2 regions of the Caulobacter sp. GW821-FHT11E11 genome follow, and region 2 is predicted to be linked to the other one. Evidence: predicted binding sites of a transcription regulator. Region 2 holds the regulator's gene; the other holds the start of a gene.
What was found. The regulator HrcA, encoded in region 2, represses chaperone genes, less so after heat shock. The targets are predictions, from matches to a motif close to GTTAGCANTCNNNNNNNNNGANTGCTAAC.
Positions count from the first base shown of each region.

Region 1 (9,781 bases), on a different contig from region 2:
GCGCCGGGGCGCGAAAAGTCCTGGAGTCACACGGCGTGGATCCGGGCGCTGATGAAGGACGACCTGGACGAGGCCTCGCGTCGCTGCGACCGCGCCCTGACGATCCAGCGCTCGCTGGACGCCGTCGACTCCTGTGGCTTCGTGGCCTTCCAGCGCGGGGACCATGCCGGCGCGCTGGCGCTCTACGACGAGGCCCTGCGCTTGGCGCCGCGCGCGGATTCCTCGCGCTACATGCGGGGCATGACCCATCTGCGCCTGAGGCGGGAGGCCGAGGGGCGCGCCGACGTCGCCAAGGCCTTGAAGGGAATGCCGTCCCTGGCGGACGTGTGGGCCCGCCGAGGCGTGCCGGCGTCCTAGCCGATCAGCTGGAACGCCGCCTGGCTGATCAGGCCCAGCACCAGCCACGCCGAAAGCGCGACGACGACCAGGGTCGTCCGCGATGTGCGACGCCGACGATAGGTTGGAAGTTCACGCACGAACGCCATCACCCGCTCCATGCTTCAATCTTGGCTGGGGTTGTTAACGCCTGTGGCGAAATTCGGATGCGGACGATTTTCGCCTCTCACGGGAAGGTGAGAGCGCTGTTATGTGAGGTGCGCTTCTGCACAGCGCCGGCCGGTGGCTTGAGCGCAACTTCCTCTGCGGAAACAATCGTATGGGGAGGTCGCGATGTCGGGAATACCGGACAACGCCGTGGTGCGCTTTCACGCCTATTCCGACCAGAATTACGTGATTGGGCACGTGGACGAATACCAGAACGGCTACGGCGCGGCGGTCCTGCGGCCGTTGAGCGGCTACAACGACAACACCACGCTCTGGCGCGCCAAGTACGTGCCGAACGGCTTCTCGCTGCAGTGGGTGGCGGGCGAGGGACCCAATCCGCTGCGGCTGGGCTTTGGCGACGAGGGGGACGCCCTGCGGCTGAGCGCGGAGTTCTACTCGGCCTTCACCACCGACTACCTGGACGACACCTGGTTCGCGCTGAACAACTATGACCACAGCCAGGTCGCCGACATCGACCATGCGAACATCGGCGATGGCGTGCGGATCCTCAGCTACGCGTGGCACGGCGGCGACAATCAGAAATGGCGCGCCGAGGTGATCGGCTAGGCGCCAAAGAAAAAGGGCGGGACCTTTCGGACCCGCCCTCGATCGTTTCAGCGTTGAGCTGAACTTCTAAATTAGAAGTCCATGTCGCCCATGCCGCCCGGCATGCCGCCGCCGGCCGGAGCGCCGCCGCCCTTCTTGGGGGCTTCGACGATCGCGGCTTCCGTGGTGATCAGCAGGCCGGCCACCGAGGCGGCGTTCTGCAGAGCCGTGCGGACGACCTTGGCCGGGTCGATGACGCCGTCGACGACCAGGTCGACATACTGCTCGCTCTGGGCGTTGAAGCCGAACGCGCTCGAGTCGCTTTCCAGGATCTTGCCGACCACGATCGAACCTTCGACGCCGGCGTTCTCGGCGATCTGGCGGATCGGCGATTGCAGGGCGCGACGGACGATGGCGATGCCGGCCGTCTGGTCGTCGTTGTCGCCGGTCACGCCAGCCAGGGCCTTGGAAGCCCACAGCAGAGCGGTGCCGCCGCCCGGGACGATGCCTTCATCGGCGGCCGCGCGGGTCGCGTTCAGGGCGTCGTCGACGCGGTCCTTCTTTTCCTTCACTTCGACTTCGGTCGAGCCGCCGACGCGGATGACCGCAACGCCGCCGGCCAGCTTGGCCAGACGCTCTTGCAGCTTTTCCTTGTCGTAGTCCGACGTGGTGTCTTCGATCTGGCGCTTGATCTGGGCGATACGGGCTTCGATCGCTTCCTTCTCGCCAATGCCGTCCACGATCGTGGTGTCGTCCTTGGTGATCGAGATCTTCTTGGCCTTGCCGAGCATGTCGAGCGACACGTTCTCGAGCTTGATGCCCAGGTCTTCCGACACGACTTGAGCGCCGGTCAGGATGGCGATGTCTTCCAGCATGGCCTTGCGGCGATCGCCGAAGCCCGGAGCCTTGACGGCGGCGACGCGCAGGCCGCCACGCAGCTTGTTGACGACCAGCGTGGCCAGGGCCTCGCCTTCGACGTCTTCAGCGATGATGACCAGCGGGCGGCCCGACTGGACGACGGCTTCCAGCACCGGCAGCAGCGGCTGCAGCGACGACAGCTTCTTTTCGAACAGGAGGATCAGCGGCTCTTCCAGCTGAACTTCCATCTTGTCGGCGTTGGTGATGAAGTACGGCGACAGGTAGCCGCGGTCGAACTGCATGCCTTCGACGACGTCGAGTTCGGTTTCGGCGGTCTTGGCTTCTTCGACGGTGATGACGCCTTCGTTGCCGACCTTGTCCATGGCCTTGGCGATCATCTCGCCAACTTCCTTGTCGCCGTTGGCCGAGATGGTGCCGACCTGAGCGATTTCAGCGTTGGTCGTGACCTTCTTCGAGGACTTCTTGATGTCCTCGACGGCGATCAGGACGGCCTTGTCGATGCCGCGCTTCAGGTCCATCGGGTTCATGCCGGCGGCGACCGACTTGAGGCCTTCCTGGACGATGGCCTGGGCCAGGACCGTGGCGGTCGTGGTGCCGTCGCCGGCCTTGTCGTTGGTCTTCGAGGCGACTTCGCGGATCATCTGCGCGCCGAGGTTCTCGAACTTATCCGACAGTTCGATTTCCTTGGCGACCGAGACGCCGTCCTTGGTGGTGCGCGGGGCGCCGAACGACTTCTCGATGACCACGTTGCGGCCCTTGGGGCCCAGGGTCACCTTCACGGCGTTGGCGAGGATGTTGACGCCGCGCAGCATCTTGTCGCGCGCGTCGGAACCGAAATAAACGTCTTTAGCGGCCATGGAGGGCGCCTTTCTGAAATAGGAATTTCTAGGAAGAAAGCGTCTGGAAACAGGGAGGGATTAGCCCTCGACCACGCCCAGGACGTCGCTTTCCTTCATGATCAGGAGGTCCTGACCGTCGACCTTCACTTCCGTGCCCGACCACTTGCCGAACAGGATGCGGTCGCCAGCCTTGACGTCCAGGGCGACGACTTCGCCCTTGTCGTTACGCGCGCCGGGGCCGACGGCGACGACTTCGCCTTCCTGCGGCTTTTCCTTGGCGGTGTCGGGGATGATGATCCCGCCCTTGGTCTTGGTTTCTTCTTCGACGCGCTTCACGAGGACGCGGTCGCCCAGGGGACGAAATTTCATGGGTGTTCTCCGTCGGAACGGTTTCAAGTAAGGCTGCGTCGGACCGGGGAGCGTTGCTGTTAGCAGTCGCTCCCATCGAGTGCCAACGTCGGGCGTGAGTTAGGCAGGGGGCTCGGGGGAGTCAAGGACGACGCCCGCGAACTTTTCGCGAAGGGTTAATTCAGAGGAGCCTTCGATGATCGATCATATGGGCGTGACGGTCCGTGATCTCCAGGCGGCCAAGCCGTTTTATGACGCCGCGTTCGGCGCTCTGGGCATCGCCGTGGTGATGAGCGTCAGCGCCGAGCAGACCGGCAGCACGGCGTTCTATGGCTACGGCCCCACCGCCGACCGGCGCGACATCCAGGCCGGCAAGCCCAGCTTCTGGATCAGCCAGGGCGAGACCCTGACCGGCCCGATGCACGTGGCCTTCATCGCCGCCGACCGGTCCCAGGTCGACGCCTTCCACGCCGCGGCCCTGGCGGCGGGCGGGACCGACAATGGCGGCCCCGGCGTGCGGCCTCATTATCATCCCAATTACTATGCCGCCTTCGTGCTTGACCCGGACGGTCGAAACGTCGAGGCCGTCTGTCACGCGCCCGCCTGAGGATCCTTGATGTCCAGCTATGTCCTGTCGCTGCTCCTGGCGGTCCTGGCCTGCGTCATCGGCGGCACGCTGGGCGGCATGATCCTGGCGCGGCCTCAGACCATGCTGGGCCTGGCGGGACTGGCCGACGAGGACACCCCCAAGACGCCGCTGCTGGCCGAAGGGCGGGCCCTCGGCGGTGTGCTGATCGCCTCGCACGGGGTGGCGGCGCTGTATCTGGGCTACCAGCCCCGCATCGGCGCGGCCATGGCCCTGGCTTTGGCCGTCGCCTGGCTGGGCGCGGCGACGGGCCGGGCGCTGTCGGCGGCGCTGGACGGCGCGGACCAGCGCTTCAACACCGGCGCCATGGTGTTCAACGCCCTGATCGGCGTGACCCTCAGCCTGCCATTCTTCCAGATCGGCCGCGTGGCCCTGCGCGGCGTTACGAACCTGGCCTGAAGCCTTCGTGGGCTAGCAGCCAGCGCTTGCGCTCGATGCCGCCGCCGTAGCCGGTCAGGGTTCCGTCCATGCCGATCACCCGGTGGCAGGGCGCGACGATGCTGAGCGGGTTCGAACCATTGGCGTGGCCGGCGGCGCGGATCGCGGCTGGACGCCCGGCGCGGCGGGCCAGTTCGGAATAGGTGATGGTCTCGCCGGCCGGGATCTGCGTCAGGGCCGTCCACACCGCGTGCTGGAACGCCGTGCCGTTGGTCGTCCAGGCGATGGTGTTCAGGGCGGCGAACTTACCCGAGAAGTAGGCGGTGATGGCCTCGCGGACGGAGGCGGGCGCCGCGCCGGCATCCGGCCGCAGCGGGCCGTAGTGGGTCTTCAGCAGCCGATCGAGGCGGTGCTCGTAGTCATGGAAGTCGACGGCGCGCAGCAGGCCGGCCTCGTCGGTGACGATCAGCAGCTCGCCGATGGGCGATGGCGCGCGGTCGAGAACAAGACGGGCGGGACGACTCATCGGGCGATCATCGCCCGGACGCGATGAGCCGTCCGCCCGGATTTTGCTACCGGATCCCCGGCACCTGCATGGCCGCTTCCTTCTCGGCCTTCTGCTTGAAGACCAGGTCGCCGTACTTGCCGTACTCCATCCGCGCGATCGTGCGCTGGTGCACCTCGTCCGGGCCGTCGGCCAGGCGCAGGGTGCGGATGCCGGCATAGGCCTTGGCCAGGCCGAAGTCGGTGGTCACGCCGCCGCCACCGTGGGCCTGGATGGCGTCGTCGATGATCTTCAGGGCCAGGCGCGGGGCCGCGACCTTGATCATGGCGATCTCCAGGCGGGCCGACTTGTTGCCGGCCTTGTCCATCATGTCGGCCGCCTTCAGGCACAGCAGGCGGCACATCTCGATGTCGATGCGGGCGTCGGCGACACGCTCTTCCCACACCGAGTGGTCCGAGACGTACTTGCCGAAGGCTTTGCGGCTCATCAGGCGCTTGCACATCTTTTCCAGCGCGACTTCCGCCGTGCCGATGGTGCGCATGCAGTGGTGGATGCGGCCGGGGCCCAGGCGACCCTGGGCGATCTCGAAGCCGCGGCCTTCGCCCAGCAGCAGGGCGTCCTCGACCGGCACGCGCACGTCCTTGAGGATGACCTCGGCATGGCCGTGCGGGGCGTCGTCATAGCCGAACACCGGCAGCATGCGGACGATCTCGATGCCCGGCGCGTCCAGCGGCACCAGGACCTGGCTCTGCTGCTGGTGGCGGCTGGCGTTGTCGGGATCGGTCTTGCCCATGACGATGGCGACCTTGCAGCGCGGGTCGCCCACGCCCGAGGACCACCACTTGCGGCCGTTGATGACGTAGTGGTCGCCGTCGCGCTCGATGCGGGTCTCGATGTTGGTGGCGTCGGAGCTCGCCACCGCCGGTTCGGTCATCAGGAAGGCCGAACGGATCTCGCCGTTCATCAGCGGGCGCAGCCACTTCTCCTTCTGCGCCAGCGTGCCGTAGCGCATCAGCACTTCCATGTTGCCGGTGTCGGGGGCCGAGCAGTTGAACACTTCCGAGGCGAAGCCGATCTTGCCCAGCTGTTCAGCGATCAGGCTGTATTCCAGGTTGGTCAGCTGCACGCCTTCGAACTGGAAGGTGTCGTCGACGTGGGTCTGGCCGCTGTGCGGCGGCATGAAGAAGTTCCACAGGCCGGCGGCCTTGGCTTTCGCCTTCAGCTCCTCGACGACCTGGACGACCTTCCAGCGCTCGGCGCCGAGGACGTTCATCTCGGCCTCGTAGACCGGGATCGCCGGAACGATGTGCTCGTCCATGAACGCGGTGACGCGATCCAGGAAGGCGCGCTGCGTGGGGGAGATGTCGAAGTCCATGGTCGTTCCCTCTGCCCGGTTCTCTATGTGTCAAACGCTTGTTTGAAGTGGTTGTAAACTGGCTTTACGCGGGCGGCAAGCGGTCCCGTCGCGTAAGCCGACTTGTCATGACGGCGCTCCTGACCGAAAACGGGGACATGCTGACCTTGACCGCCGACACCCTGCAGGGCCGCTACGTCCGGCTCGAACCGATCACCATCGATCACCGCGACGAGCTGAAGGCCGCCGTCGACTGCGATCCCGCCAGCTGGGAGATCATGTCGATCAATGGCTGCGGCGAAGGCTTCGACGACTTCTGGGGTTCGCTGCAGGGCGAGACCGACCGCGGCGAGCGCATCGGCTTCGCCATCCGCCGCCTGTCCGACGGCAAGGTGATCGGCACCTCCAGCTATCTGAACATCCGCCGTCTGCATGGCGGGCTGGAGATCGGCTCGACCTTCCTGAACCCGGAAGGCCGCTCGGGTCCGATCAATCCGGAAAGCAAGCGCCTTATGCTGGCCCACGCCTTCGAGAAGGCCGGGGCCATCCGCGTCGAGTTCATGATCGACGTCCGCAACGCCCGCAGCCAGGCGGCCGTGGAGAAGCTGGGCGCCAGCAAGGAAGGCGTGCTGCGCAGCCACAAGGTCACCTGGACCGGCCATGTGCGCGACACCGCCGTCTTCTCGATCACCGACTACGACTGGCCGGCGATCCGCGAGCGGCTGGAATTCCGCCTGAGCGAGAGCTTCGTCTAGACGGGCGGGGTGCGTCGGAACGACGCGTCCCAGGGTCTAAAATAAAACCGCGTTATCCCGTCGGTTGTAAGAATTCAAAAATGAAGGCGCGCTAGGGTCAGTCCTCATGACGGCCATTGCCTGCCTTCGCATCCTGTTCACCGCCGATGGCGAAAGCCAGCCCGGTGATATCCCCAAGCACAAGGCGCAAGGGGTCGCGGACGCGTTCCTGAAGGCCCGCTGGCGCAAGCCACGCAAGTGCGGGGCCGTGGCGCCCCTGGCCTTCGTCATCGCCGACCACAATGTCGAACACCTGGATCCGACCGAGGTTCAGGGCCTGGCGGTCGAGCTGGAGAAGGTGCTCTTCCCCGGCCGTCCGATCGGCCAGATCGCGCTGATGACCTTCGAGGGCGACGAGCAGGCGGTGCTGAAGTTCGCCGCCCTGACCCAGAAGGAACTGCGCGGCCTGATGAACGGCGAGGGCTACGAAGGCGAGCCCGGCCGCGTTCACGTGATCACCGCCGACTCCATCGACGGCCCGCTGCCCAGCACGCGCGCCGAGGCCAAGGTCTACGCCGCCGAGAAGAAGGCTTCGGGGGGGCTGACGGCCGCGACCACGATCGAAAAAGAACCCGCGCCGGCCGCCAAGAGCGCCGCGCCGATCTCGACCATCCCGATAGTCGAGCCGTCCAAGGCCGTCGCGCCGGAGCTGGAACCGCTTCCCGTCGCCGCGCCCGCCCCGGCCAAGGCTAAGACCGCCGCTGCGCCCGCCAAGGCCGCTAGGGTCGAAGCCCCGCCGCCGCCGGCCGAGACCGGCTGGTGGGGGATCTACGACATGGCCCAGGGCGCCTTCGTGGGCTCGGCCATCGGCATGCGCTCGGACCTCATAGGTCCCGCGCCCGAGGACGACGCCAAGCTGCTGAAGCGTGACCTGGTCTGTCTGACCGACGCCCAGGCCGCCCTGAAGAAGGGCCCCTACGGCGAGATCCACGTGCCGTTCGGCTTCTGGAACCTGACCACGCCATCGTCGCAGGAGGCCTATAAGGGCCGCCTGTCGCGCTATCCGCTGGACCAGCAGCCGCGCCTGGTCGCCACGGTCTACGCCACGCCGCGCGAGGCCTCGCTCGGGATGCTGCAGCAGATGCGGGCTTTCCTGAAGAGCAGCTTCGCCAGGTTCGACGTGCGCGTCAGCGATCCGACCTTCCCGATCCAGGGCCTGCCGCCCGAACTGTTGGACACCATCACCCTGGTTCTGGATGGCGAGACCGAGCACGATCGCCTCAAGCAGATCCTGAAGTTCGTCGAGCGCAAGTCGGGCTACGCCGCCAAGGGCTTCGTCCAGGCGTTGGCCGGCGTGAACTCGTCGGTCGAGCTGGAAGCGGCCAAGGCCGGCGGCATCAACCTGGTGCAAGGCCTGGCGGTCACCGAACTGCTGGACGTCCCGGTCGGCGGTCCCGACGGCGCGCCCCTGGCGCTGGCCCAGAACGCGGCTTAAGCCTTCGGCATCTCGAACGTGAACACGACGCTGTCGGCCGAGCGCTCGGACGGTCCGTGGAACACCGCCTCGATATTGTTGCCGTCCGGATCGTACAGGAACGCGGCGTAGTAGCCCGGATGATAGGGCCGCTCGCCCGGCCCGCCATTGTCGCGACCGCCGGCCTCGACCCCTGCCTTGTGGAACCGCTCGACCGTCTCGCGATCCTTGGCCTGGAAGGCCAGGTGGATATGGGTGGCCGGCTCGCCCTGGTCGATCCAGATCTCATCGGCGTCCAGGTGGGTGTCGTCCTCATTGAACGGGACGTCCAGCACCGCCAGCACCGCGCGGTAGAACCGCTTGGTCGTCTCCAGGTCCTTGGCGCGCAGCTGGATGTGGTCGATCAGTCGGCCGCGATGAACTTCCATGGGTAGGCCTCCGGGTTTGGAGGCGAACGCCTGGGCGGAAGTTCGGTTCTAGCGCCGCCCGAACAGCTTCTCGATATCCGCCAGCTTCAGCTCGACGTAGGTCGGTCGCCCGTGGTTGCACTGACCCGAATGCGGCGTGGCTTCCATCTCGCGGAGCAGGGCGTTCATCTCGGCGCCGTTCAGGCGGCGGCCGGCGCGGACGCTGCCGTGGCAGGCCATGGTCGAGCAGACCTCCTCCAGCCGCTCCTTCAGGGCCAGGGCCTGGCCGTTCTCGGCCAGGTCGTCGGCGATGTCGCGGATCAGGGCGGCGGCGTCGGTCTTGCCCAGCAAGGCGGGCGTCTCGCGCACCAGCACCGCGCCGGGGCCGAAGCTCTCGATGACGAGGCCGAGCGACGCCAGTTCCTCGGACCGGGCGACGACGCGCTCGGCCTCGGCGGGGTCCAGGTCGACGACCTCGGGCAGCAGCAGGGTCTGGCGGGCCACGCCGCCGGCGGCCATCTCGCCCTTCATGCGCTCATAGACCAGGCGTTCGTGGGCGGCGTGCTGGTCGACGATGACCATGCCGTCGCGGGTCTGGGCGACGATATAGGTCTCGTGCACCTGGGCGCGCGCCGCGCCCAGCGGGAAGTCGACCGGGTCGAACGGGGCGGCGGCCGCGTAGTCGGGAGCGGGGCGGTCCTCGAAGGCGACGCTGGTATAGGCCTCGCGCACCACCTCGGCCAGTTCGCCCCCAAAACCAGGCGAGTAGCTCGGCTCAACGCGGGCCGAGACCTCGTTCAGCCCCGGCAGATCCATCGGCCGTTGCGTCGGCGGCATCCAGCCGCCCTCGCGCCAGGCCGAGAAGCCCGCCGGCGACGGACCCGGCTGGTAACCCGGGAACGGGCTCTGTTGGGCGCGGATGCTGTCCAGCGCCTGGTTGGCGACGGTGGTCGAGGCGCGGTGGCCGGCTCCGGCCAGGGCGTGGCGCAGGGCCCCGACGATCAGGCCGCGCACCAGGGCTGGATCGCGGAAGCGCACCTCGGCCTTGGCGGGGTGGACGTTGACGTCGACCTCGGTCGGATCCAGCGTCACGTACAGCGCCGCCGTCGGGTGGCGGTCGCGCGCCAG
Region 1 is NZ_JBXARO010000004.1:111,411-121,191, reverse strand. It holds gene AC1RR5_RS10945 (tetratricopeptide repeat protein) at 1-357, shown strand, start outside; gene AC1RR5_RS10940 (hypothetical protein) at 354-485, opposite strand; gene AC1RR5_RS10935 (hypothetical protein) at 670-1,110, shown strand; gene groL (chaperonin GroEL) at 1,182-2,825, opposite strand; gene groES (co-chaperone GroES) at 2,886-3,176, opposite strand; gene AC1RR5_RS10920 (VOC family protein) at 3,352-3,762, shown strand; gene AC1RR5_RS10915 (DUF4345 family protein) at 3,772-4,200, shown strand; gene AC1RR5_RS10910 (methylated-DNA--[protein]-cysteine S-methyltransferase) at 4,184-4,705, opposite strand; gene AC1RR5_RS10905 (acyl-CoA dehydrogenase family protein) at 4,752-6,059, opposite strand; gene AC1RR5_RS10900 (GNAT family N-acetyltransferase) at 6,197-6,793, shown strand; gene AC1RR5_RS10895 (hypothetical protein) at 6,900-8,267, shown strand; gene AC1RR5_RS10890 (VOC family protein) at 8,264-8,674, opposite strand; gene mutL (DNA mismatch repair endonuclease MutL) at 8,723-9,781, opposite strand, start outside.
Region 1: a site for HrcA is predicted at 3,235-3,263, ahead of groES (co-chaperone GroES). Genes of this name have one in related genera too.

Region 2 (9,781 bases):
CGGTCGACGGCCTTGGCGAACAGGTCGTTGTCCAGCGTCAGGATCTTGGCGTTGTCGCGCGGGATGACGCGCAGATAGTCCGGGAAGGCGCCGTCGATGACCTTGGAGGTCAGGGCGGCCGCGCCGAACTCGAAGCGGACCTTCTGGGGCGAGAGCTGCAGATCGACCGTCTCGCCGGCCGATTCCATCAGGCGGCGGGCCTCGGCGATGGTCTTGCGCGGGATGATCACGCCCGGCAGGCCGGCCGCGCCCTCGGGGGCCGGCATCTCGGCCAGGGCCAGGCGGTGGCCGTCGGTGGCCACGGCGCGCAGCTTGGTCTCGCCACCCTCGTTGACCGTGTGGACGTAGAGACCGTTCAGATAATAGCGAGTCTCTTCGGTCGAGATCGCGAAGCGGGTCTTGTCGATCAGGCGGATCAGCTCGTTGGTGTCGACCGCGACGCGGCTCGACAGGCCGTCGCTGCTCATCACCGGGAAGTCGCCCGCCGGCAGCACCGGCAGGTTGAAGCGCGAGCGGCCGGCCTGGATCACCAGGCGCGGATCATCGCCGCTGAAGCTCAGCGAGACGTCGGCGCCGTCGGGCAGCTTGCGGACGATCTCGTACAGGGTGTGAGCCGGCGCGGTGATCTGGCCGGGAACGTCGATCTGGGCGAAGCCCTCGTCGATGATCTCCATGTCCAGGTCGGTCGCCGAGAACGACAGGCGATCGCCCTCCGCTGACAGCAGGATGTTCGACAAGATCGGGATGGTGTTGCGGCGCTCGACGACGCTCTGCACGTGACCCAGCGCCTTCAGGAGCGCCGCCCGTTCGATGGTAAGCTTCATAGTCGGTCCAGATCGCGCGGTCGGCCGATGGAATCGACCGCTACCCCCGTTGAGAATGGACCGCCGACATTATCGCAATGCGCGAACGGGGGAAGGGGGCGCGGCGGTCATTTCCGCGCCCCTTTAGCTTAGAAACGTCGAACTCAAGCCTTCGTGTCGAACGAACCACCCGAGTTGTCGCCATCCGCGCCGGCTCCGGCATACGGATTTGCCGACGCACCGGCCTGTTCGGGCCCGCCCGGACCGGTCGAACCCTTGGCCGCCACGGCGACCATGGCCGGACGCACCAGGCGGCCCATCAGCTCGTAACCGGCCTGCAGCACGGCGACCACGCCGCCGGCGGCGACCTCGGTCGAGGGCTGCTCGGTCACGGCCTGGTGCAGGTGCGGGTCGAACTTCTCGCCCTTGGCAGGGTCGATCTTCTTCAGGCCGTTGCGTTCGAAGGCGCCTTGCAGCTCCTTCTCGGTCATCTCGACGCCGATGATGAAGTTCTTCACCACCGCGTCGGTCGAATCCTTGGGGCTGTGGGCCGTGGCGCGCGATAGGTTGTCGGCGACGCCCAGCAGGTCGCGGCCGAACTTCTGGATCGCATAGGCGCGCGCGTCGTTCATCTCGCGCTCGGCGCGGCGCTTGGTGTTCTCGGCCTCGGCGGCGTAGCGCAGCGCCTGCTCCTTCAGAGCGGCCACTTCCAGCTTCAGCGCCTCGATCTCTTGCGAAGCGTCATCGGCTTCGAAGGCGATGTCTTCAGCCGGCGTTTGCTCGTCGGTCATCTCGTACAGTCCTTATCCATCCATCATCCGCCCCAGCACCCGGGCGGTATAGTCCACCAACGGAATGACTCGGGCGTAGTTCAATCGCGCCGGACCGATCACGCCGATCGCTCCCAGCACCTTCTGTCGGCCCGTCATATAGGGCGCCGCGATCACCGAGGAACCCGAAAGCGAAAACAGGCGCGTTTCGGCTCCGATATAGATGCGCACGCCCTCGGCGTCACGAACGTCGTCCAGGAGGCCGATCAGTTGGCCCTTCTGCTCCAGGTCGTCGAACAGCTGGCGCACGCGGTCGATGTCCTCGCGGGCCCGCGCATCGGCCAGCAGGTTGGCCTGACCGCGCACGATCAGCGAGCGCGCGTCGCCCTCCCCGCCGCTCCAGGCGGCCAGGCCGTCCTCGACCAGGCGGGCGGCGGTCTCGTCCAGCTGCCGGCGGGCGATGTCCAGCTCGCCGCCCATCTCGGTTCGCGTCTCCGACAGGGTGCGGCCGCGCAGGCGGGCATTGAGGAAGTTGGACGCCTCCTGCAGGGCCGAGGGCGTCACCCCTGGGGCCTGGCGCATCAGGCGATTCTCGACCTGGCCGTCCTCGAACACCATGACCGCCAGCACCTGGCCACCGCCCAGGGGCACGAACTCCACATGCTTGACCCCGCCCTCACGGACCGGCGTGACGACGATGCCGGCTCCGCCGGCCAGGCCAGACAGGATCGACGAGGCTTCCGCCAGGGCTTCCTCGAACGAGCGGCCCTTCACGGCCAGCCGCGCCTCGATGGCCTGCTTGTCGGCCTCGGCGACGTCGCCGACCTCCAGCAGGCCGTCGACGAACATCCTCAGACCCGCATGGGTCGGCAGGCGGCCGGCGCTGGTGTGGGGCGCGTCCAGCAAGCCCAGCTGGGCCAGGTCCTGCATGGTGTTGCGGATCGAGGCCGGCGACAAGGCCAGCCCCGCCCGCGACAGGGTGCGCGAGCCGACGGGCTCGCCGGTCTCCAGATACGACTCGACCACGCGCCGGAAAATATCGCGGGCGCGGGTGTCCAGCTCGGTGAGGCCCGGCGCGCGGACGATCGGACCCGGGAAAAGATGCGTCATGCTTTTAGGGCCATAGGGCGTGTCGTTTGGGACCCGGTCGGCGGACAAAAGCTGTCGGCCTCTTTCAAGTTCGGCTCTCAATAGGATAAGCGCCACCCACACACATTCAAATAGCCCTGAAAGCCAGGAGTTTCCCATGCGTCCGTCCGAACGCGCCCCCGACCAGCTGCGCGCTGTCATGCTGGAAACCGGCGTCAACCGCTACGCCGAAGGCTCGTGCCTGGTCAGCTTCGGCCACACCAAGGTGCTGGTCACCGCCACGGTCGAGGAAAACGTCCCCGGCTGGATGCGCAACAAGGGCGCCGGCTGGGTCACGGCCGAGTACGGCATGCTGCCCCGCGCCACCCACACCCGCGGCCGCCGCGAGGCCGCCGCCGGCAAGCAGACCGGCCGCACGCAAGAGATCCAACGCCTGATCGGCCGCTCGCTGCGCGCCGTCGTCGACCTGAAGGCCCTGGGCGAGCGCCAGATCAGCCTGGACTGCGACGTCATCCAGGCCGACGGCGGCACCCGCACCGCCGCCATCACCGGCGCCTGGGTCGCCCTGCGCCTGGCGGTCAACTACCTGCTGGAAGAGGGCGTGCTGAAGGCCGACCCGATCCTGGGCCAGGTGGCGGCCGTCTCGTGCGGTGTGTTCAACGACGTGCCGGTGCTCGACCTCGACTACGAGGAAGACTCGAACGCCGAGGCCGACAGCAACTTCGTGCTGACCGGCAATGGCGACATTTGCGAGATTCAGGCCACCGGCGAAAAGCGCGGCTTCACCCGCGCCGAGTTCGAAAGCCTGTACGCGCTGGCCGAGAAGGGCATCAACGAGCTGTTCGCCCTGCAACGCGAGGCGATCGGCGGTTAAAGCCTCCCCACCGCACTTGTTCGAACGGGGTAACGGTCCCAGATTCCTAATCTGAAGATCAGGAGTTTCGCGTGACCACCCCGTTCGAAGGCTACGAAGTCGAAGCCCGCCTGCGCCCGTCGGCCGAGGCGTATCGCTTCGACCTGGACCAGGCGCTGGCCTCGATGGTCGCGCTGGAGGCCCAGGTCCCGCCCGACGCCTATACGGCCGGCATCCTGGGGACCGAGCGCGTCGGCAACGGCGTGGTCGTCGGACCCGGCGGCCTCGTCCTGACCATGGCCTATCTGATCACCGAGGCCGAGGAAGTCACCCTCACCCGCAACGACGGCCGCCGCGTGCCGGCCCACGTGCTGGGACTGGACGTCCGCTCGGGCCTCGGCCTGGTCCAGGCGCTGGAGCCGCTGGACCTGCCGGTCATGACCATCGGCAGCGCCAAGGACCTGGAGGCCGGCTCGTCGGTCATCGCCGCCGGGGCCGGTGGCCGCGCCCACGCCGTGGCCGGCAAGGTCCTGGCCCGCATGCCGTTCGCCGGCTACTGGGAATATCTGCTGGACGAGGCGATCATTACCGGCCCCGCCCATCCGCACTGGAGCGGCGCGGCCCTGATCGGCCCCAAGGGCGACCTGGTGGGCCTGGGCTCCCTGACCCTGGAAGGCCGCGACCAGAACGGCGACGCCAAGCCGATCAACATGTTCGTGCCCGCCGAGCTCTTGCCGCCGATCCTGGACGAGCTGGCCCGCGGCCGCAGCCCGCATCCGCCGCGCCCGTGGCTGGGCGTCTTCGCCCAGGAGATGGAGAACCACGTCGTCATCGTCGGCATCTCGCCCAAGGGCCCGGCCGCCCGCGCCGAGCTGCGGGCCGGCGACCTGATCCTGGCCGTCGATGGCCAGCCGATCTCGGACCTCGCCGAGTTCTACGACCGGATGTGGAGTCTGGGCGACGCCGGCGTCAGCGTGCCCCTGAAGATCCTGCGCGAAGGCGACAGCTTCGAGGTCGAGATCCGTTCGATGGACCGCGCCAGCCTGCTGAAGAAGCGACGCCTGAATTGACCAAGGGTCCCTGGGAGCAACCCGACCCGCCCGCCGCCGCGACGCCGTCGCGGCCGGCGGCTCCGCGTCATCGCCTGTGGCTGTGGCTCGGCCTGCTGGCCGCCGTCGGCGTGCTGATCGTGGCCCTGATGCGCGCCTATCCCGAGGCGATCCAGACCGGCGACGACCAGGCCAGCCTGTTCCTGCGCCTGGGCATGGTCGTGCTGGTCTCGACGGTGCTGCTGCGTGGCCTGCACGGTTCGCCGCGCCAATATCTGAAATATGCGGCGGTCTGGACCGGGATCATCGCCGTCCTGGCCCTGGGCTATGCATACCGCGCCGAGCTGATGCAGGTCCCGCAGCGCCTGCAGCTGGCCTTCAACGTCGGCACGCCGGTGACCGTCGGCGAGCGCACCCTGGTCGTGCCGCAGGGCGAGGACGGCCACTATGTCGTCGACGGCCTGATCAACGGCCAGCGCGTGCGGTTCATGGTCGACACCGGCGCCACCGAGACCGTGCTCAGCCCCGCCGACGCCCGCCGCCTAGGCATCCCCGTCGACACCCTGAACTATGGCTACGAGTCCGAGACCGCCAACGGCAAGGGCTACAGCGCCGCCTATGACGCGACCACCCTCGAGGTCGGCGCCATTCGCCTGGAAGGTTTCCGGGTGATGGTCAACAAGGCCCCGATGAGCGGGTCGCTGCTGGGGATGAGTTTCCTCAAGCGGCTGGAGGCCTTCGAATTCCGCGACCGCCAGCTGATCCTGAAATGGCGCGAGGACGGCCAGGGCCGCGCCTACTAGTCCTCGTCCAGCCCGTCCGCCGGGCCGTATTCAAAGGTTAGCAGGTCGCCCGGCTGGCACTGCAGCTCGCGGCACAGGGCGTCCAGGGTCGAGAAGCGGACGGCGCGGGCCTTGCCGGTCTTCAGGATCGAGAGGTTGGCGATGGTCACACCCACCCGGTCGGAGAGCTCGGTCAGCGACATGCGCCGTTCCAGCAGCACGCGGTCGAGGTTCACGCGGACAGGCATGCGGCGATCGCTCCGGTTCAGATCGTGAGTTCGGCTTCGCGACGAAGGCGGGCGCCCTCGCGGAAGACCTCGGCCAGGACGAAGACGACCAGCACCGAGAACCAGGCGGTCAGGGTGAAGCTGTCGTCGATGACCTTGGCCTTGGGGGCCAGCCAGCGGGCCATGCCCGAAAAGACGTAGCGCCCGACTTCCAGGCCCGCGAGGACCAGGCCGATCAGGCGCAGGCGCACCACGTTGTCGGGATGGAAGGGGTCGCCGGCCGTCAGGGTCGCGAAGATCTTGCGCAGCCGCTCGACGATGATCATCCAGCCGCCCAGCAGCAGGGCGTAGGCCGCCAGCGCCCCGGCGAACAGCGCGCCGTTGCGGCTGATGGCCTCCACGGCGTCGCTGATCGGCAACATCGAGGCCAGCAATTCGGGATTGAAGCTGAACAGCAGGGCGACCAGCGTGAACAGCGACAGAAGGCTCACGAAGATCCAAAGCCCGACGTAGATGACGTCGAGGATGATCTTCAGGAAACTCGATACGGAGCCGGGCCCCAACGCGCGCATGGCTGCTCCCCAACAGCGACGCTCAAACATGCCCCGCGTCGCGAGGAGACGTCAAAAGCTAGGGCTTGGAAACCCTGGAAACTCTTGGCTCGCCTTAAAGCGTCTGCACCACGAACGCCACGGCCGACACCGGAACCGCCACGATCAGGGCGGCGGTGATGGCGGTCATGACGACCTTGTCGGCGATGCGGAACAGGCGGGCGGCGGACATCTTGTTTTCCAGTTTGAGCGACGTGGTCGGGGCCGAGCCATTCGGTCCCTCGCCACAGTCAACAGATAGGCGGCGATTTCGGTTCCGCCAATCTCGTTTATCGAGAAACGATATTAAACTACCGTAATGATGCACGTGGGTTGGGAACAGTTGCCGTTAGGTCACAGTGGCGTGTGTGGCGACCATGGAGGTTCGTTTCGAGGCGACTCCGAACCAGTCCGAAAGCGCCGGCCGACCCGCCCGCCAGTCGCTGACCTGGCGCACGTCCTGGTAGGCCAGCTGCACCGCCACGGCGATCTCGCCGATCTCGAAGCGCTCGCCCGACAGGCCGCCGTCGACCACCGCCGCCTCGAAGAGATCTAGCGCCGCATTCACGGCCCGTAGCTGACGCTCGAACAGGTCCTGGCGATGCTCGGCTTGCGGCCGCATCCGCTCGCGCACGACCAGCACCGAAGCGTCGCCCATGCCGTCGGCGGCGGCTTCCAGGGTCAGGGCGCGGCGGCGGGCGGGTTGGACCTGCGGGATCAAGCGGGGCTCGGCGAGGCTGTCGACATAGTCGGCGACGACCCCGGAATCGAAGATCACTTCGCCGTCGTCGAGGATCAGGGCCGGCACCTTGCACAGCGGGTTCTGGCTGCGCAGCGTCTCGTCCTGGAACGGCGCGACGATCTCCAGGGAAAAGAGCTCCGACAGCCCTTTTTCGAGCGCCAGCACACGAACCTTGCGGGCAAAGGGCGAAATTGGAGAGTAAAGGAGCCGCATCAGGTGATTTCCCCCAGGAGTGATGGACATGGCGCTGAAGCTTGAAATGGGATCGAAGCTGGTGGCCGCCACCCACAATCCCGGCAAGGTGCCCGAGATCGCCGCCCTGCTGGACGGTCGCTTCGAGATCGTCACCGCCGGCCAGCTGGGCCTGCCCGAGCCGGACGAGACCGAAAGCACCTTCGTCGGCAACGCCCTGCTGAAAGCCCGCCACGCCGCCGACCTGTCGGGCCTGCCGGCCCTGGCCGACGACAGCGGCCTGTCGGTCAAGGCGCTGGACGGCGCGCCCGGCATCTACTCCGCCCGCTGGGCTGGTCCGGGCAAGGACTTCGCCATGGCCATGGACAAGGTCGCCGAGCGGATCGAGGCGACGAGCACGGAAGACTACGCCGCTTGGTTCACCTCGGCTCTCGCCGTCGCCTGGCCGAACGGTCCGGCCGTGGTGGTCGAGGGCCGCGTCGACGGGACCCTGGTGTTCCCGGGCCGCGGGACGCGCGGCTTCGGCTACGACCCGATCTTCATCCCCGAGGGCCACGACACCACCTTCGGCGAGATGGAGCCGGCCGCCAAGGACGCCATGAGCCACCGCGCCCGCGCCTTCGCCAAGCTGAAGGCGGCGCTGTTTGACTAAGGCCTTAGGCGTCTACGTCCACTGGCCGTACTGCTCGCGGATCTGCCCCTATTGCGACTTCAACGTCGTGCGTGATCGGGGCAAGACGGACGAGCAGACGGCCCTGGCCGACGCCATCGTCGCCGATCTGACCGCTCAACGTGAGCTGACCGGCGAGCGCCAGCTGCTGTCGATCTTCTTTGGCGGCGGCACGCCCTCGCTGATGGATCCCGAGCAGGTGGCGCGGGTGATCGACACGGCCAAGCGCCTGTGGTCGCCCGTCGCCGACCTTGAGATCAGCCTCGAAGCCAACCCCACCGACGCCGAGGCCGGCCGTTTCGAGGCCCTGGCCGACGCCGGCATCCAGCGCCTCTCGCTGGGCGTCCAAGCCCTGGACGACGAATCCCTGAAAGCCTTGGGCCGCAACCACGACGCCGGCGCGGCGCGGCGGGCGATCACGGCGGCGACCAAGGCCTTCCCGCGCCTGTCCATCGACCTGATCTACGCCCGCCCCGGCCAGACCGACGCGGCTTGGCGCGCCGAACTCGCCGAAGCCATCGCCCTGGGCCCCGAGCACGTCTCGCCCTACCAGCTGACCATCGAGCACGGCACCGCCTTCGACCGCGCGGTGGGACGCGGGACCCTGGTCGTGCCCGACGAGGACCTGGCCGCCACCCTGTTCGAAACCACTCAGGAGCTGCTCGAGGCCGCCGGCTTCGACGCCTACGAGGTCTCCAACCACGCTCGGGGCGAACAAGCCCGCTCGCGGCACAATCTCGTCTACTGGCGGGGCGTCGACTATGTCGGCGTCGGCCCCGGCGCGCACGGCCGCCTGGCCCTGCCCGAAGGCCGCGCGGCCACGGTCGCCCACCGCGCCATCAAGGACTACATCGCCGCCGTGACCGAGACCGGCGTCGGCTTCGAACGCGAGATCCTGAACCCCGAGGAATCCGCCGAGGAGCGCCTGGTCCTGGGCCTGCGCATCGACGACGGCGTGGGATTCGCCGAGATGGCGCCGCTGGGCCTTACCGCCGACCTGCCCAAGGTCCGCGATCTGGTGCAGGCCGGCCTGCTGGTTGACGACGCCAATCGTTTGCGCGCCACTCGCGCGGGTCGCCTGGTGCTGGACCGGCTGACAGGAACGCTCGCGACCTGATATGCCTGCTTTCCGAGCACGAAGGACATCCATACGTTGAACCGTCAGCTTCCCCCGCCAGCCCTGTCCGACGCGCCCCTGGCGCCCGGCCTCTATCTGGTGGCGACGCCGATCGGCAACCTGCGTGACATCACCCTTCGCGCGCTCGATGTGCTGGCCGCCTGCGACGTGCTGTTGGCCGAGGATACCCGCGTCACCGGCAAGCTGCTGTCGGCCTACGCCATCAAGACCAAGCTGGAACGCCACGACGAACACGTCGCCGAGCGCGCCATCCCCGGCATCCTGGAACGGCTGGAGGCCGGCGAGCGCGTGGCCCTGGTCTCGGACGCCGGCACGCCGATGGTCTCCGATCCCGGCTACCGCCTGGCCAAGGAGGCGATCGCCGCCGGCCACCCCGTGATCCCGATCCCCGGCGCTTCCGCCGCTCTCGCGGCGCTCACCTTGGCCGGCCTGCCCACCGACCGCTTCCTGTTCGCCGGCTTCCCGCCGCCTAAGAGCGCCGCGCGCCGGACCTTCTTGGAAGAGTTCGCCAACACCCGCGCCACCCTGATCTTCTACGAAGGCGCCTCGCGGGTCGACGACTGCCTGGCCGACATGGCCGCCGTGTTCGGCGGCACGCGCCAGGCCGCCGTGTGCCGCGAACTGACCAAGCTCTACGAGACCTGCATCCGCGGAACCCTGGCCGACCTCGCCGTCGACCCGCGCTTCGAAGCCCCCAAGGGCGAGATCGTCATCCTGGTCGGCCCCGGCAGCGAGAAGGTCGCCACAGTCGACGACGCCGAGGCCGCCCTGCGCGAAGCCATGGCCCGCCTGCCCCTGGGCGAGGCCGCTTCCGAGGTGGCCAAGGCCCTCGGTCTGTCCCGCAAGGACCTCTATCGCCAGGCGCTGGCGCTGAAG
Region 2 is NZ_JBXARO010000001.1:459,801-469,581, reverse strand. It holds gene dnaN (DNA polymerase III subunit beta) at 1-824, opposite strand, end outside; gene grpE (nucleotide exchange factor GrpE) at 968-1,594, opposite strand; gene hrcA (heat-inducible transcriptional repressor HrcA) at 1,607-2,683, opposite strand; gene rph (ribonuclease PH) at 2,820-3,536, shown strand; gene AC1RR5_RS02385 (S1C family serine protease) at 3,608-4,585, shown strand; gene AC1RR5_RS02380 (retropepsin-like aspartic protease family protein) at 4,582-5,367, shown strand; gene AC1RR5_RS02375 (helix-turn-helix domain-containing protein) at 5,364-5,594, opposite strand; gene AC1RR5_RS02370 (DUF2975 domain-containing protein) at 5,612-6,145, opposite strand; gene AC1RR5_RS02365 (hypothetical protein) at 6,240-6,356, opposite strand; gene AC1RR5_RS02360 (glutathione S-transferase N-terminal domain-containing protein) at 6,513-7,118, opposite strand; gene rdgB (RdgB/HAM1 family non-canonical purine NTP pyrophosphatase) at 7,147-7,749, shown strand; gene hemW (radical SAM family heme chaperone HemW) at 7,742-8,884, shown strand; gene rsmI (16S rRNA (cytidine(1402)-2'-O)-methyltransferase) at 8,921-9,781, shown strand, end outside.